Regions from separate parts of the Streptomyces sp. NPDC056296 genome, predicted to be linked through region 1. Evidence: riboswitches for the same ligand, from Rfam matches in the RefSeq annotation. Region 1 holds a riboswitch; the other holds the start of a gene.
The links. A riboswitch is a leader RNA that binds a small molecule or an ion and turns the genes downstream of it on or off. The one in region 1 is predicted to bind S-adenosylmethionine.
Positions count from the first base shown of each region.

Region 2: linked by a shared signal. The riboswitch ahead of ACFCZF_RS27515 (aminotransferase class V-fold PLP-dependent enzyme) and the one ahead of thrC (threonine synthase) in region 1 are both predicted to bind S-adenosylmethionine.

Region 1 is NZ_JBHJRX010000018.1:68,422-75,857, reverse strand. It holds gene ACFCZF_RS15770 (extracellular solute-binding protein) at 1-1,073, shown strand, start outside; gene ACFCZF_RS15765 (DUF3263 domain-containing protein) at 1,111-1,335, shown strand; gene otsB (trehalose-phosphatase) at 1,601-2,470, shown strand; gene ACFCZF_RS15755 (trehalose-6-phosphate synthase) at 2,620-4,023, opposite strand; gene ACFCZF_RS15750 (glucosyl-3-phosphoglycerate synthase) at 4,075-5,019, opposite strand; SAM riboswitch class I at 5,154-5,301, shown strand; gene thrC (threonine synthase) at 5,320-6,630, shown strand; gene ACFCZF_RS15740 (MoaD/ThiS family protein) at 6,627-6,902, shown strand; gene ACFCZF_RS15735 (cold-shock protein) at 7,309-7,436, shown strand, end outside.
Region 2 is NZ_JBHJRX010000041.1:55,389-62,824, reverse strand. It holds gene ACFCZF_RS27525 (cytochrome bc complex cytochrome b subunit) at 1-66, shown strand, start outside; gene trpD (anthranilate phosphoribosyltransferase) at 198-1,262, shown strand; SAM riboswitch class IV at 1,348-1,464, shown strand; gene ACFCZF_RS27515 (aminotransferase class V-fold PLP-dependent enzyme) at 1,612-3,006, shown strand; gene ACFCZF_RS27510 (glycerate kinase) at 2,919-4,154, opposite strand; gene ACFCZF_RS27505 (SLC13 family permease) at 4,202-5,617, opposite strand; gene ACFCZF_RS27500 (response regulator transcription factor) at 5,715-6,377, opposite strand; gene ACFCZF_RS27495 (ATP-binding protein) at 6,374-7,436, opposite strand, start outside.

The DNA of each region.
Region 1 (7,436 bases):
ACCCCGACGTGCACGTGGACGTCACCGTCCACTCCTGGAGCGACGTCGACCGCGAGGTCCGCGAGATGGTCGAGGCCGGCGAGGCGCCCGACATGGCGCAGATCGGCGCCTACTCCGACTACGCGGACAAGGACCTGCTCTACAGCGCCGACGACGTACTCTCCATCCCGGTCCAGGCCGACTTCGTCTCCCAGCTCGCCCGCGCGGGCCAGGTCAACGGCGTGCAGTACGGTCTGCCCTTCGCGGCCTCCACCCGCGTGCTCTTCTACAACAAGACCCTCTTCAGCGAGGCCGGCATCACGCCGCCCAAGAGCTGGGACGAGCTGGCCGAGGCCGCCGAGGCGCTGGACGCGGAGGGCGTGAAGTACCCGTACGCGCTGCCGCTGGGCGCCGAGGAGGCACAGGCCGAGACGATGCAGTGGATGCTCAGCGGCGGGGGCGGCTACACCGACGACGTCGGCACCTACGCCGTCGACTCGCCGCAGAACGTCACCACCTTCACCTGGCTCCGGGACGAACTGGTCGGCAAGGGCCTCACCGGCCCGGTCGCCCCCGGCAAGCTCGACCGGGCCGACGCCTTCGCCGCCTTCGCGAACGGCGACGTCGGCATGCTCAACGGGCACCCCTCGCTGATGAAGATGGCCTCCGACAAGGGGGTGAAGTACGGCATGGTGACCACCCCCGGCATCGACGGCGAGAGCGGGAACACGCTCGGTGTCACCGACTGGATGACGGCCTTCAAGAAGAACGGCCACCAGGAGGAGATCGGCGACTTCCTCGACTTCGTCTACAGCGACGAGAACGTCCTCGACTTCTCCCGCCGGTACGACCTGCTGCCGGTGACCACGTCCGCGTCCCAGGTCATGAGCACGGCCGCGGAGGACAAGAACCTCAAGCCCTTCCTGGACGAACTGCTGCTCTCCGAGCTCTACCCGGTCGGCAAGACCTCCTGGGCCTCGGTCAGCGCGGACGTCAAGAAGCACATCGGCCAGGCGGTGGCCTCCGGCGGCAGCCCCGAAGAGGTACTCGGCCAGATCCAGGCGACGGCGATGCGGGCGGGCAGCGCGGAGTAGCGGCCCGCTGTCGGTGGCGGGCGTTACGGTGCCGTCCATGGACCTGGGACAGAGGGAGCGCGACATCCTCGCGCTGGAACGCCGCGGCTTCCCCGGCCCCGGCGCGAAGGAGCGCGCGATCCGCGAGGAGCTGGGCCTGGCCCCCGTCCGCTACTACCAACTCCTCAACGCCCTCCTGGACGACCCCCGCGCCCTGGCGGCCGACCCGGTGACGGTCAACCGCCTGCGCCGCGTACGGGAGTCGCGCCGCTCGGAGCGGTGACGCCGCCGGCGGGGACGGGTGAAGAACCCCGGGGCGGCTCTCGGCGGCCCCGGACGGTCATGGGCCGCGGCGGTCGCGGGCCGTCGGCGTCCCGCGAAGTCGGTCGGCGTCCGCCGGGCGGGTCGGCGTCCGCCGGGCGGGTCGGCGTCTGCCGGGCGGGTCGGCGTCCGCCGGGCGGGTCGGCGCGTCCGCCGGGCCGGCCGGTGTCCGTCGCGAGGCGCCCGAGCGATGCGTGTCCCCCGCGCCGGCGGGATAGGTTCGCGGTATGGGCAGCCACCAGGACTCCACCCGTGACGACTCCCCGGGCCACCTGCCGACCCCCGCGACGGCGGCCGGACGCGAAGGGCTCGACGCCCTCCTCGCCGATCCCGGCCGCGCGGTGATCGCCCTCGACTTCGACGGCACGCTCGCCCCGATCGTCGCCGACCCCGATCAGGCCCGCGCCCACCCGGACGCCGTACCGGCGCTCGCGGCCCTCGCCCCGAAGGTCGCCTCCGTCGCGGTGATCACCGGCCGCCCGGCCGAGGTCGCGGTCCGCCACGGCGGCTTCGCCGACGTCCCCGGCCTGGACCACCTCGTCGTCCTCGGCCACTACGGCGCCGAGCGCTGGGACGCCGCCACCGGCACCCTCACCACCCCCGAACCGCACCCCGGCGTCGCCGCCGTCCGCGCCGAGCTGCCAGGACTGCTGGAGCGCTCCGGGGCGGGGCAGGGCACGTGGATCGAGGAGAAGGGCCACGCGGTCGCCGTCCACACCCGCCGCGCCCCCGACCCCCAGGCCGCCTTCGACGTCCTGCGCGCCCCCCTCACCGACCTCGCCGCCCGCCACGGCCTGATCGTCGAACCGGGCCGCATGGTCCTGGAACTGCGCCCACCCGGCATGGACAAGGGCGCCGCCCTGCGGGAGTACGTCCGCGAGCTGGACGCGAGGGCCGTCCTCTACGCCGGCGACGACCTCGGCGACCTCCCCGCCTTCACGGCCGTCGACACCCTCCGCACGGAGGCCACCCCCGGCCTCCTGGTCTGCAGCGGCAGCGACGAGGTCCCGGACCTGAGAAAACGAGCGGACGTGGTGGTCGACGGCCCGCAGGGCGTGGTGCACCTCCTGCGAGCCTTGGCAACGCGCCTCACATAGCCGCCCACGCCCCCGCAGCCTGCGAGCAGCCGCCCGCCCCCCGCCGCAGCCTGCGGGCATTCGTGCCGCCTAGGGCGGCACGGGTGGGCGCAGGCGGCACCCGGCCACGCCGGGCAGCGCAACGCCCCCTCGGCCCCGCAACGCCCCCTTCAGCCCCGCAACGCCCTCAACTGCTCAAGAAACCACCGCGCCGGAGGCAACGCCGTCCCCGCCGCCGCCAACCTCTTCGCCCGCTCCGCCCGCTCCCCGGCACCGACCGACAACGCCTCGTGCAACGCCTCCGCCGTCCCCGACACGTCGTACGGATTCACCACCACCGCGTCCTCGCCCAGCTCCTCGTACGCCCCAGCCTCCCGGGACAGCACCAGCACGCACCCCTCGTCGGAGACGACCGGCACCTCCTTGGCGACGAGGTTCATCCCGTCCCGGACGGGGTTGACCAGCGCCACGTCCGCCAGCCGGTACGCCGCCAGCGACCGCGCGAAGTCGTCCTTCACATGCAGCACGACCGGCGTCCACCCGGCCGTCCCGAACTCGTCGTTGATCGACTCGGCCACCCGCCGCACCTCGGCCGTGTAGTCCCGGTACACGGCGAGGTCCTGCCGCGAGGGGTAGGCGAAGGCGACGTGCACGACCCGCTCGCGCCACTCGGGCCGCCCGGCCAGCAACTCCCGGTACGCCAGCAGCCCCCGCACGATGTTCTTCGACAGCTCGGTCCGGTCCACCCGCACGATCGTCCGGCGCGCGCTCCCGTCAGGGGCCGCCCCGATCTCGGCCCGCAGCGCCGCCATCCGCTCGTCCACGTCGGCCTCGTGCGACCGCTGCCGCAGGAACTCCGCGTCCGCCCCGAGCCCGTGCACGCCGATCTCGGTGCCAGCGACACCGCCCACCACGGCGTCGCAGCACGCGGTGAACGCGTCGGCCCACCGGCGGGTGAGGAACCCGAGCCGGTCGGCGCCCAGCATCCCCCGCAGCACCTGCTCCGCGATGTCGTCCGGCAGCAGCCTGAAGTAGTCGACCGGCGCCCACGGCGTGTGCGAGAAGTGCCCGATCCTGAGGTCCGGCCGCAGCTCCCGCAGCATCCCCGGCACCAGCGTCAGGTGGTAGTCCTGCACGATCGCGACCGCGCCCTCGGCCGCCTCCTCGGCCAGCGCCTCGGCGAAGGCCCGGTTGTACGCCTCGTAGGAGGCCCACTGCCGCCGGAACTCCGCGTCGAAGACCGGCTCCAGCGGCGTCTGGTAGAGCATGTGGTGCACGAACCAGAGCACGGAGTTGGCGATGCCGTTGTACGCGTCCGCGTGCACGTCGGCCGGTACGTCCAGCATCCGTACGCCGTCCTCGCCGGCCCCGCGCCGTACCGCCTCGCGGTCGCCGTCGCCGAGCGCGGAGCACACCCACAGCGCCCCCGCGTCCGGCCCGATGGCCGACAGTCCGGAGACCAGTCCGCCACCGCCGCGTTTGGCGTGCAGCGAACCGTCCTCCCGCACCTCGTACGAGACGGGCCCCCGGTTGGAGGCGACCAGTACCTGAGCAGCACCGAAGCTTGAAGCCATACGCCTCAACCTAGCCCGGCCGCGAAACGCTCAAACGTACGTTTCCGGTGTTCACGCCACCTTCCGGGCCGCGTACTCCGCGATCTCCGTCATGGGGGGCCGTTCCTCGGTGTCCACGGAGTACGTGCGTGGCTCGAAGCCGTCGGTGCCCCGCTCGAACTGGGTGAGGGACGGCCGGACCAGGTGGCCGCGGGCCAGCCGGAGCTGGGCGGTGCGGTAGATCGCGGCGGACATCCGGCCCAGTGCCTGGCCGTCCTGGTGCCGGTGCCTGCGGACGCCGACGTCGACCTGTGCGAGGGCGTCCAGGCCCACCAGGTGCAGGGCGTCGACCAGCATGCCCAGTTCGACTCCGTAGCCGACGGGGAAAGGGAGCTGTTCGAGGAGGGAGCGGCGGGCCGCGTACTCGCCGCCGAGCGGCTGGACGAAGCCGGCCAGCCGCGGCCAGTGCATGTTGAGCAGCGGACGGGCCATGAGTTCCGTGACCCGGCCGCCCTGGCCGGGAGCGGCGCCGAGGGGCCGGTCGTACATGGCCTTCACGAGGTGCACGTCCGGCTCGGTGAGCAGCGGGCCGACGATCCCGGAGACGAAGTCGGCCGAGAACTCGCGCAGGTCCGCGTCGACGAAGCAGACGATGTCGCCGCCGGTCACCAGCAGCGAGCGCCACAGCACCTCGCCCTTGCCCGGCACGGCCGGGACGCGGGGGAGGATCGCGTCGCGGTGCACGACCCGGGCGCCCGCCGCCGCGGCCACCGCCGACGTACCGTCCCTGGACCCGGAGTCCACGACCACCAGCTCGTCCACGAGCGGCACCCGCTCCATCAGCTCCCGCCGGATCACCGAGACGATGCCGCCGACGGTCGCCTCCTCGTCGAGGGCGGGGAGCACCACGCTGACCGACTGCCCGGTGGCGTGCTTGGCGGCCATGAGCTGCTGGATCGGCCGGTCCGCCACGGACCAGGAGCGTGCGCTCAGCCAGCGCTCGACTTCTTCCAGCACGGTCTCCGGCTCCTTCTGTGATCCATCTCGCGGTTCGGACGACTATCTCGACAGCCATGGCCGTCGGTTACAGTCTTGAACAACGCGGGTGACCATCGCATGCCGGGGTCGCCGCGCGAACAACAACTGAAGACCGCTCATCCAGAGGGGCAGAGGGATACGGCCCGTTGAAGCCCCGGCAACCCTCCAGTCGGTTCTTGTCACGCGGACGTGGCGAGGCTCCCGGCTAGGGAAGGTGCCAAATCCGTCTCACGGCGAGATGCGTCGTGAGGAAGATGAGGAGAAAGGGCCTCGCCTCACATGGCTGTGAAGACTGTCGAAAGCACCACCGACACCACCGCTTCCACCCCCTCCGCCGCCTCCCCGGTCGACCTGGGTCCCGCCGCGGCGCTCACCTGCCGCGAGTGCGGTCACCGCGTGCCCCTCGGCCCGGTCTTCGCCTGCGAGGAGTGTTTCGGCCCGCTGGAGATCGCCTACGACTTCTCGGCGTACGACACCGAGGAACTCCGCAAGCGGATCGAAGCGGGCCCCGCGAACATCTGGCGTTACGCCCCGCTGCTGCCCGTCCCCGCCGACGTGGCCGACAAGCCGAACATCAACCCGGGCTGGACCAAGCTGGTCAAGGCCGACAACCTGGCCCGCGAGCTGGGCATCACCGGCGGTCTGTACGTCAAGGACGACTCCGGCAACCCGACGCACTCCTTCAAGGACCGCGTCGTCGCACAGGCCATCGAGGCCGCCCGCGCCTTCGGCTTCACCACCCTCTCCTGCTCCTCCACCGGCAACCTCGCGGGCGCCGTCGGCGCCGCCGCCGCCCGCGCCGGCTTCCGCTCCTGCGTGTTCATCCCGCACGACCTGGAGCAGGGCAAGGTCGTCATGGCCGCCGTGTACGGCGGTGAGCTGGTCGGTATCCAGGGCAACTACGACGACGTGAACCGCTTCTGCTCCGAGCTGATCGGCGACCCGGCCGGCGAGGGCTGGGGCTTCGTCAACGTCAACCTGCGGCCGTACTACGCGGAGGGCTCCAAGACCCTCGCGTACGAGATCTGCGAGCAGCTCGGCTGGCGGCTGCCCGACCAGCTCGTCGTGCCGATCGCCTCCGGCTCCCAGCTCACGAAGATCGACAAGGGTCTGCAGGAGCTGATCAAGCTCGGTCTGGTCGAGGACAAGCCGTACAAGATCTTCGGCGCCCAGGCCGAGGGCTGCTCGCCGGTGTCCACCGCGTACAAGGCCGGCCAGGACGTCGTACGCCCCCAGAAGCCGGACACCATCGCCAAGTCCCTGGCGATCGGCAACCCGGCCGACGGCCCCTACGTCCTCGACATCGCGCGCCGCACCGGTGGCGCCGTGGAGGACGTGAACGACGAGCAGGTCGTGGACGCGATCAAGCTGCTGGCCCGCACGGAGGGCATCTTCGCGGAGACGGCGGGCGGCGTGACGGTCGGCGTCACGAAGAAGCTGATCGAGGACGGCGTCCTGGACCCGTCTCTCACCACCGTCGTCCTCAACACCGGCGACGGTCTGAAGACCCTCGACGCGGTGGCCGGCACCGGCCTCACCGCCACCATCCGCCCGAACCTGGACTCCTTCCGAGAGGCTGGCCTCGCATGAGCGTGACCGTTCGCATCCCGACCATCCTGCGCACCTACACCGGCGGCAAGGCCGAGGTCGCCGCCGACGGCGCGAACCTCGGTGAGGTCATCGCCGACCTGGAGAAGAACCACACCGGTATCGCCGCCCGTGTCCTGGACGACCAGGGCAAGCTGCGTCGCTTCGTCAACGTCTACGTCAACGACGACGACGTCCGCTTCGAGCAGGGCCTTCAGACCGCGACCCCGGACGGCGTCGGCGTCTCCATCATCCCGGCGGTCGCCGGCGGCTGATACGCGTCGTAGTACGAATTGCCCTCTCCGTAAGAGAAACGGAGGGGGCAATTCCATGTGATTGAGCGCGGTAGAGTTGGGGAACGCGCTCCCGATCGAGAGATCGGGAACTTCGACTTCCTGCCGCCCGCCCGACAAGAAATAGCCAAAATGTGGGCGTATTTCGCGGCTTTTGTTCCCTTTGTGGAACCCAACTTGACCCGAATTCAGGCGAATTCTCGCCACATTCCGGACCGAGCGCGTCCAGATTTCTCGTCCGACTGACCTGTTGCAGAGGGCAGTTGGACAAGTACATTCAGCCGCGGTCGACGCGTTCCGGCGCACGCCCCCAGTCGTGGGGGGTGAGGTCTGACCCGGGTCCGCGAAGTGCGGATCTGTGCAAGGGCCAGTAATAGGGGAGTTAGGCATGGCTCAGGGCACCGTCAAGTGGTTCAACGCGGAGAAGGGGTACGGCTTCATCGCGGTCGACGGTGGTGCGGATGTTTTCGTCCACTACAGCGCGATTCAGATGGACGGCTACCGCACCCTCGAAGA
Region 2 (7,436 bases), on a different contig from region 1:
GCGCAGATTCCGAAGCCGACCGTCGAGGAGTACAAGGAGATCACGAGCGGCCACGGCCACCACTGACCCTCCAGCGTCGCCACACCACGGTCGAAGGGCCCCGTCCGTTCCGCGGACGGGGCCCTTCGCCGTGCCCGGGGCTGGATAGGGTGGGAGCACACCTTCTTTCCGCCATACACACGATTCAGGAGCGGCTCATGAGCGCTTTGACCCCCGCTGGAGGCGACACCGCGGCGGGCCGCTCCTGGCCCGCCCTGCTGAACGGACTGGCGGACGGCCGGGACCTGACCGCCGACGAGACCGCCTGGGCGCTGGACGTGATCATGCGCGGCGAGGCGACCGACGCGCAGATCGCCGGCTTCGCGGTGGGCCTCAGGTTCAAGGGGGAGACGGTCGAGGAGATCTCCGGTCTCGTCCGCACCATGTACGCCCACGCCAACGTGATCGAGGTGCCGGGGGAGACGGTCGACATCGTCGGTACCGGCGGCGACGGCGCCAAGACGGTCAACATCTCCACCATGTCGGCGATCGTCGTGGCCGGCACGGGCGCGAAGGTCGTCAAGCACGGCAACCGGGCCGCCTCCTCGGCGTCCGGGGCCTCCGACGTCCTGGAGAAGCTCGGGGTCAATCTGGAGCTGACGCCGAAGCGGGTGGCGGAGGTCGCCGAGGAGGCCGGCATCACCTTCTGCTTCGCCGTGAAGTTCCACCCGTCGCTGCGCCATGTGGCGGCGGCGCGCGGTCAGCTGGGTATCCGCACGGTGTTCAACTTCCTGGGCCCGCTGACCAACCCCGCCAAGGTGAAGTCCCAGGCGATCGGGGTCGCCCACGCCCGGATGGCGCCGATCATCGCCGGAGTCTTCGCCGAGCGCGGCCACTCGTCCCTGGTCTTCCGGGGCGACGACGGCCTCGACGAGCTGACCACGACGGCCACCTCCCGGGTGTGGGTCGTGCGGGACGGCCGGGTGACCGAGGAGACCTTCGACCCGCGGGACGTCGGCCTCGAACTCGTGCCGGTCGAGGCGCTGCGCGGCGCCGACGCCTCCTACAACGCCGACGTCGCCCGCCGCCTGCTGGCCGGCGAGACGGGCCCCGTGCGGGACGCGGTGCTGCTGAACTCGGCGGCGGCGCTGGTCGCCCTGGAGCCCGGCGACGGGCCGTTGACCGAGCAGATCCGGGCCGGGATGGACCGGGCGGCCGAGGCGATCGACTCGGGCGCCGCCAAGCGCGTCCTGGAGCGCTGGGTGGCCGCGAGCCACGCGTAGCGCTCCGGTCCCGTGGTGTGACGTGCGTCCCGCGATCCGGACTCGGGTTGCGGGACGCCGATCACTTCCCATAAGTTTTTCAGCAGGTCATGAGTGACAGTCATGAGGCCCCGGCCGACTGTCCGGCAACCCTCCGTCCGTGGCGGGGTGCCCCGGGTGAAGACCAGGTCGTGGACAGCAAGGTTCACGGCAAGCGCGGACCCCTCGCGGAACCAGGGGTCCTGGGTCGTCCGAGGGAGTCTCCTGTGAACCAGCGAATGCGATAGGGCCGCAGAGCCCCGCCTCCGCACACCTCTTTTCTTCTCTTTAACAGCGCGTTTCCTCGCGCTGGTCCTCACGGGAGTCCGCCATGTCCGTACCCACCGCTGTCGCCATCCCGCTGCCCGTTCTCGGCCGGGACGTCACCGTCCCGCTCGTCACCGGCGGAGAGGTCACCTACGCCGCGCTCGACTACGCCGCCAGCGCGCCCGCGCTCCAGCGGGTCTGGGACGACGTGGCGGCCTACGCCCCGTACTACGGCAGCGTGCACCGCGGGGCCGGGTACCTGTCGCAGCTGTCGACCGACCTGTTCGAGAACGCCCGGGAGACCGTCGCCGGGTTCCTCGGATGCCGGGAAGGGGACCAGGTGGTCTTCACCCGGTCCACCACCGACTCCCTCAACCTGCTCGCCGCCGCGCTGCCCGCCGGCTGTCGGGTCTTCGTCTTCGAGACCGAGCACCACGCCTCGCTGCTGCCCTGGCGCGACGCGGACGTGACCTACCTCGACGCCCCGCGCACCCCCGCACAGGCCGTCGAGACCCTGGAGCGCGCCCTCGCCGCCCGCGAGCCGTACGGGCCCGCCCTGGTCTGCGTCACCGGCGCCTCCAACGTCACCGGCGAGCTGTGGCCGGTGCGGGAACTGGCCGCCGCCGCGCACGCCCACGGCGCCCGGATCGTGCTCGACGCCGCCCAGCTCGCCCCGCACCACCCCGTCTCCGTGGCCGACCTGGACGTCGACTGGGTCGCCTTCTCCGGGCACAAGCTGTACGCCCCCTTCGGCGCCGGCGTGCTGGCCGGCCGGGCCGACTGGCTGCGCGAGGCCGAGCCGTACCTCGCGGGCGGCGGCGCCAGCCGCAGGGTCACCCGGCGCGCCGACGGCGGCGTGGACGTGGAGTGGCACGACAGCGCCGCGCGGCACGAGGCCGGGTCGCCCAACGTCATCGGCGCCTACTCGATCGCCTCCGCCTGCAAGGCCCTCACCGAGGCCGGGTTCGACACGCTGGTCGCGCGCGAGGAGCACCTGATCGGCAAGGTGCGGGACGGGCTCGCCGAGGTGCCCCAGGTGCGGATCCTCTCCCTCTTCGGCGACGACGCCCCGCGCGTCGGCGTGCTCTCCTTCGTCGTCGAGGGCTGGAACAGCTCCCACTTCGCCGCCGCCCTCTCCGCCGAGTACGGCATCGGGGTGCGCGACGGCCTGTTCTGCGCCCACCCGCTGGTGCGCACCCTGCTCGGCAGCGACCCGCAGGCGCAGGGCGAGTGCGGCGCCCCCGAGGCGGCGCCCGGCGAGAAGTCCCTCAACGCCATCCGCGTGAGCTTCGGCGCGGGCACCCCGGAGGAGCACGTCGAGCGGTTCGTGAACGCCGTCAAGGAGCTGGTGAACGACGGCGCGCGGTGGAACTACCGGACCGAGGACGGGCGTTGCGTCCCCGACACGTCCGCCGCCGACACCGCCGCCGGCACTGCCCCCGCCGACACCGCCGCCTGACCCGGCAGCCGCGACCCCAGCAGGATCATCCGCAGCGCCCGCTCCGTGGCGTCCGTGAGGAGTTCGGCGGCGCGCAGCAGCGCGTCCGCCAGGGCCATCGGCGCCGGCATGATGCCGTGGAAGGCGTCCACCCCCGGCACCTCGTGCGCGCCCTCGCCGAGCGTGCCGGCCAGGGCGAGGACGGGACGGCCGTAGAGCTTGGCGCGGCGGGCCACTTCGGCCGGGACCTTGCCGCGCGGCGTCTGGTGGTCCAGGGCGCCCTCGGCGGTGAGCACCAGGTCGGCGCGGGCGAGACGGGCGTCCAGGTCGAGGTGGTCGAGCAGCACGTCGAAGCGGGGGAGCAGCCGTCCGCCGACCGCGGCCAGCCCGGCGCCCAGCCCGCCGGAGGCGCCGGTGCCGGGGCCGCCCCGCAGGTCCGTGCCGATGACACCGAGGTCCCGGGTGAGGACGCGTGCCCAGTTCTCCAGGCCGGCCGACAACTCCTCGACCTGCGCGGGCGTCGCCCCCTTCTGCGGGCCGAACACCCGGGCCACGCCTCGCTCGCCGCACAGCACGTTGAACGGGTTGCAGGCGACGAGCAGCTCGGTGTCCTTCAACCGGGCGTCCAGACCGGACGGGTCGATGCGGGCGAGGCGGCTCAGCTCCCGTCCACCGTGCGGGAGTTCGAAGCCGTCCGCGTCCAGCAGCCGGGCCCCGAGCGCCTGGAGCGCGCCCGCGCCCCCGTCCGACGTGCCCGAGTCGCCGCAGCCGACCAGGACGCGCCGCACCCCGGTGTCCAGCGCGGCGCGGATCAGCTCGCCGACGCCGTACGTCGTCGTGGCGCCCGGGTCGCGCAGAGCGCGGGGGACAAGGGAGAGGCCCGCTACGGCCGCCATCTCCACCACCGCCGTGTCCCGGGCGCCGAGCAGCGCGAAGTGGGTGCCGACGGGTTCGCCGACCGGGCCGGTGGCGGCCAGCGCGACCAGCCGCCCGCCGGTCGCGGCGGCCAGCGCGACGGCCGTGCCCTCGCCGCCGTCCACCAGCGGGATGCGGTCGATCTCGGCGTCCGGCAGGACCCGGCGGACACCCTCCGCGATGGCGTCGGCGGCGGCCTGCGCGGACAGGGACTCCTTGAAGCCGCTGGGGGCCACGACGACACGGTTCAGCAGCGAGGGCACGGCGGGCACGGAGGGCATGGCGGACATGGAGGGCTCCTTCAACGGGTCACGGGTACGCCGAGCAGCGGCCAGACGGCGGCGGCGAAGAACAGCACGAGGGCGGCGGTCAGCGGTGCCAGGACGGCGGACAGCCGCAGCAGGTCGCGCGGGGTGTAGGTGGGGGTGCCGGGGATGTCGGAGAAGAGCGTGACCGGCTTGGCGGAGGCCGGGAGCGTGTGGCAGAAACCGGCGGCGGCGGTGGACGCGAGCGCGGCGGCGACCGGGTTGACCCCGGCGCCCACGGCCGCGGCGATCACCAGCGGGACCAGGACGGAGGAGCGGGCCGAGCGGGACTGGAGGACCAGGTGGGCCGCCGTGCTCACCGCCACCACGACCCCGAGGAAGACGGCCGGTGCGACGTGCGCGGGCAGCCCCGACACCAGCCACTTCGCGGCACCGGAGTCGGCGAGCGCGACGCCCATCGCCATGGTCGCCGCCATGAACAGCAGCAGCGACCAGGGCACGGTCTTCAGCGCGTCCTTGAGCCGTACGGTGCCGAGCGCGGGGGAGGAGGCGACGACCGCGCCGATCAGCGCCACCACCGCGGGCGACACATGGTGCAGGGGCTCGCTGCACCACAGGGTCACCACCGTGGCCAGCAGCGCGGCGCAGCGCTTCTCCGCCTGCGTCCAGGGCCCGGTGACCGGGCTCTCGGTGTGCCGCTGTATCTCCTCGGCGGTGATACGGACCGGGCCCTTGCGGTCCGCGCGCCGAGTCGTCGTCAGCAGGACCGTCTCGGCGGCCAGATGGGAGGAGGTCACCGCCAGCGGCAGGCCGAGCAGCAGCCACTGGGTGAAGCCGATCCGGTCCCCGGTCGCCTCCCACAGCACCGACACCGTGATCAGATGCGCGCCCGCGCCGATCAGCGTCGCCACCGCCGACAGCAGGATCACGGTCGGGAACAGCAGCGCCAGCATCACCACCAGTCGCTTCCGGTCGGCGAGTGCCTTGGCGAGGGCCAGGAACACCGGCAGCGCCAGCGCCGCCCGGCCCGACGTGGCCGGCACCGCGAACGCCGTCACGACCAGCGCGGCCGTCGTCAGATGGACCAACTGCCGTACGCTGCGCGCCCCGCCGACCAGGAACGCCGCCGCCCGCCCCGCGAGCCCGGTCCGGGCCACCGCCGCCGCCAGCACGAAGGCGCAGATCAGCAGCCACACCGTGTCGTCACCGAGGGTGCCGAAGAGGGTGTCGCTGCTGATGACGCCGGTCGCGGTCAGCGCGAGTCCGGCGCCCAGCGCGATGTACGTGTCGTCGATCGGCGTACCGATCCAGGCGCAGGTGGCCAGCGCGAACACGGCGAGGGTGAGGCGCGCGTCGCCGCCGAGGGCGGGGAAGTTGGCGGGTACCGCCAGCAGCGCGCACAGGGACAGCGCCACGCAGAGGGCCGCCGCTAGGCGGAGGTTCAACGTCACGTCATCGAGGGTTCTCCTTGGCGGTGAGCCCTCAATGAGTCCGACATGAAGGAAACTTCACACAAAAGCCGGTCGGCCCGCCAGTGCGCCGAGTGCGTCAGCCCGGCAGCCGGTAGCCCATGCCCCGTACCGTCTCCACCCGTTGCGCCCCCAGCTTCTTGCGCAGCGCCCGCACGTACACGTCCACGATGTTGGAGCCGGGGTCGAAGTCGTAGCCCCACACGTGGGACAGGATCTGCTCCCGCGACAGGACCTGCCCCGGGTGGCGCAGGAACAGTTCGAGCAGCACGAACTCACGGGCCGTCAGGTCCACGGTCCGCTGCGCGGCACGGGCGCGGCGGGTGCGCAGGTCCAGGGAGAGGTCGCCGGACCTGAGCACCGTCACCTCCGGTGCCCTGGCCGCCGTACGCAGCCGCAGCCGTACCCGGGCGAGCAGCTCCTCGAAGCGGAACGGCTTGGTCATCCAGTCGTCGGCGCCGCCCTCCAGGCCGGCCACCGTGTCCCGTACGGAGTCCCGGGCGGTCAGCACGATCACCGGGGTCGTCACCCGGGACTCGCGCAGCTCCCGCAGGACCGTGAAACCGTCCCGGCCGGGCAGTCCGATGTCCAGGACGACCAGGTCGAAGCCGCCGGTGAGGGCGTACTCGTAGGCGGCGTCGCCGTCGGCGACGGCGGTGGTGGTGAAGCCGTTGGCGCGCAGGCCCTTCTCGACGAAGGAGGCGATGCGCTCCTCGTCCTCGACGATGAGGATGCGGTTCATGGGCGTGCCTCTTCCAGAGTGAGTACGAAGGTGGCGCCGCCGCCCTCGGTGGCGCGCAGGCCGACCCGGCCGCCGTGGCCCTCGGCGATCGCCTTGACGATCGACAGTCCGAGCCCGGCGCCCGTGCCGCGCACCCCGCGCCGGGTCGTGCCGCGCCGGAAGCGCTCGAAGACGACCTCGGCGTCCTGCGGCTGGACCCCCGGTCCGGAGTCGGCGACGTACAGCTCGATCCGGGCGCCGTCGGCGCGGGAGCCGATGCGGATGGTCTGGCCGGTGGTGGTGTGCTGCACGGCGTTCTGCGCGAGCTGCACCATGGCCTGGGTGATGCGCTGGGGGTCCAGCTGGGCCTCGCGGTCGGCGACCCCGTCCAGCACCCAGTCCCGGTCGCCGAGGGTGCGGGCCTTGACGTAGACGTCGGCGGTGAGTTCGGCGAGCTGGACCGGCTCGGGGGTGACGAAGTCGGGGCGTTCGGCCTTGGCGAGGAGCAGCAGGTCCTCGACGATGCGGCTCATCCGGTCCAGTTCGTCGGTGACGAGGCGGACGGTCTCCTCGCGTTCGGCCGGGTCGTCGCCCATCAGTTCCAGGTGGCCGCGCACGATGGTGATCGGGGTGCGCAGCTCGTGGCTCGCGTCGTCGACGAACCGGCGCTGGGTGCCGAAGGCGCGTTCCAGCCGGTCGAGCATGGCGTTGAAGGTCTCGGCGAGCGCGGCCACGTCGTCGTGGCCGTGCACCGGGATGCGCCGGGTCAGGTCCTGCTCGGTGAGCTGTGCGGCCGTGGTGCGCACCAGCCGGACCGGTTTCAGGATCCGGCCCGCGACCACCCAGGCGATGCCGGTCGTCATCAGCAGGGCGACGCCGGAGATGGCGAGCAGGACGCGGAAAACCTCGTCCGCGCGCGCCTGTTCCCGCCCGGGATGGAAGGCGACCACGAAGGCGGCCGCCGGTTCGCCGCCGTAGCGGGCCACGGTGACCTTGGCCCAGCGGATGTCCCCCTCCGGCCGCTCCAGAGTGCCGGTGGAGTCGGGCGAGGCGTAGATGCGGCGCCTGGCGTCGGCGTCC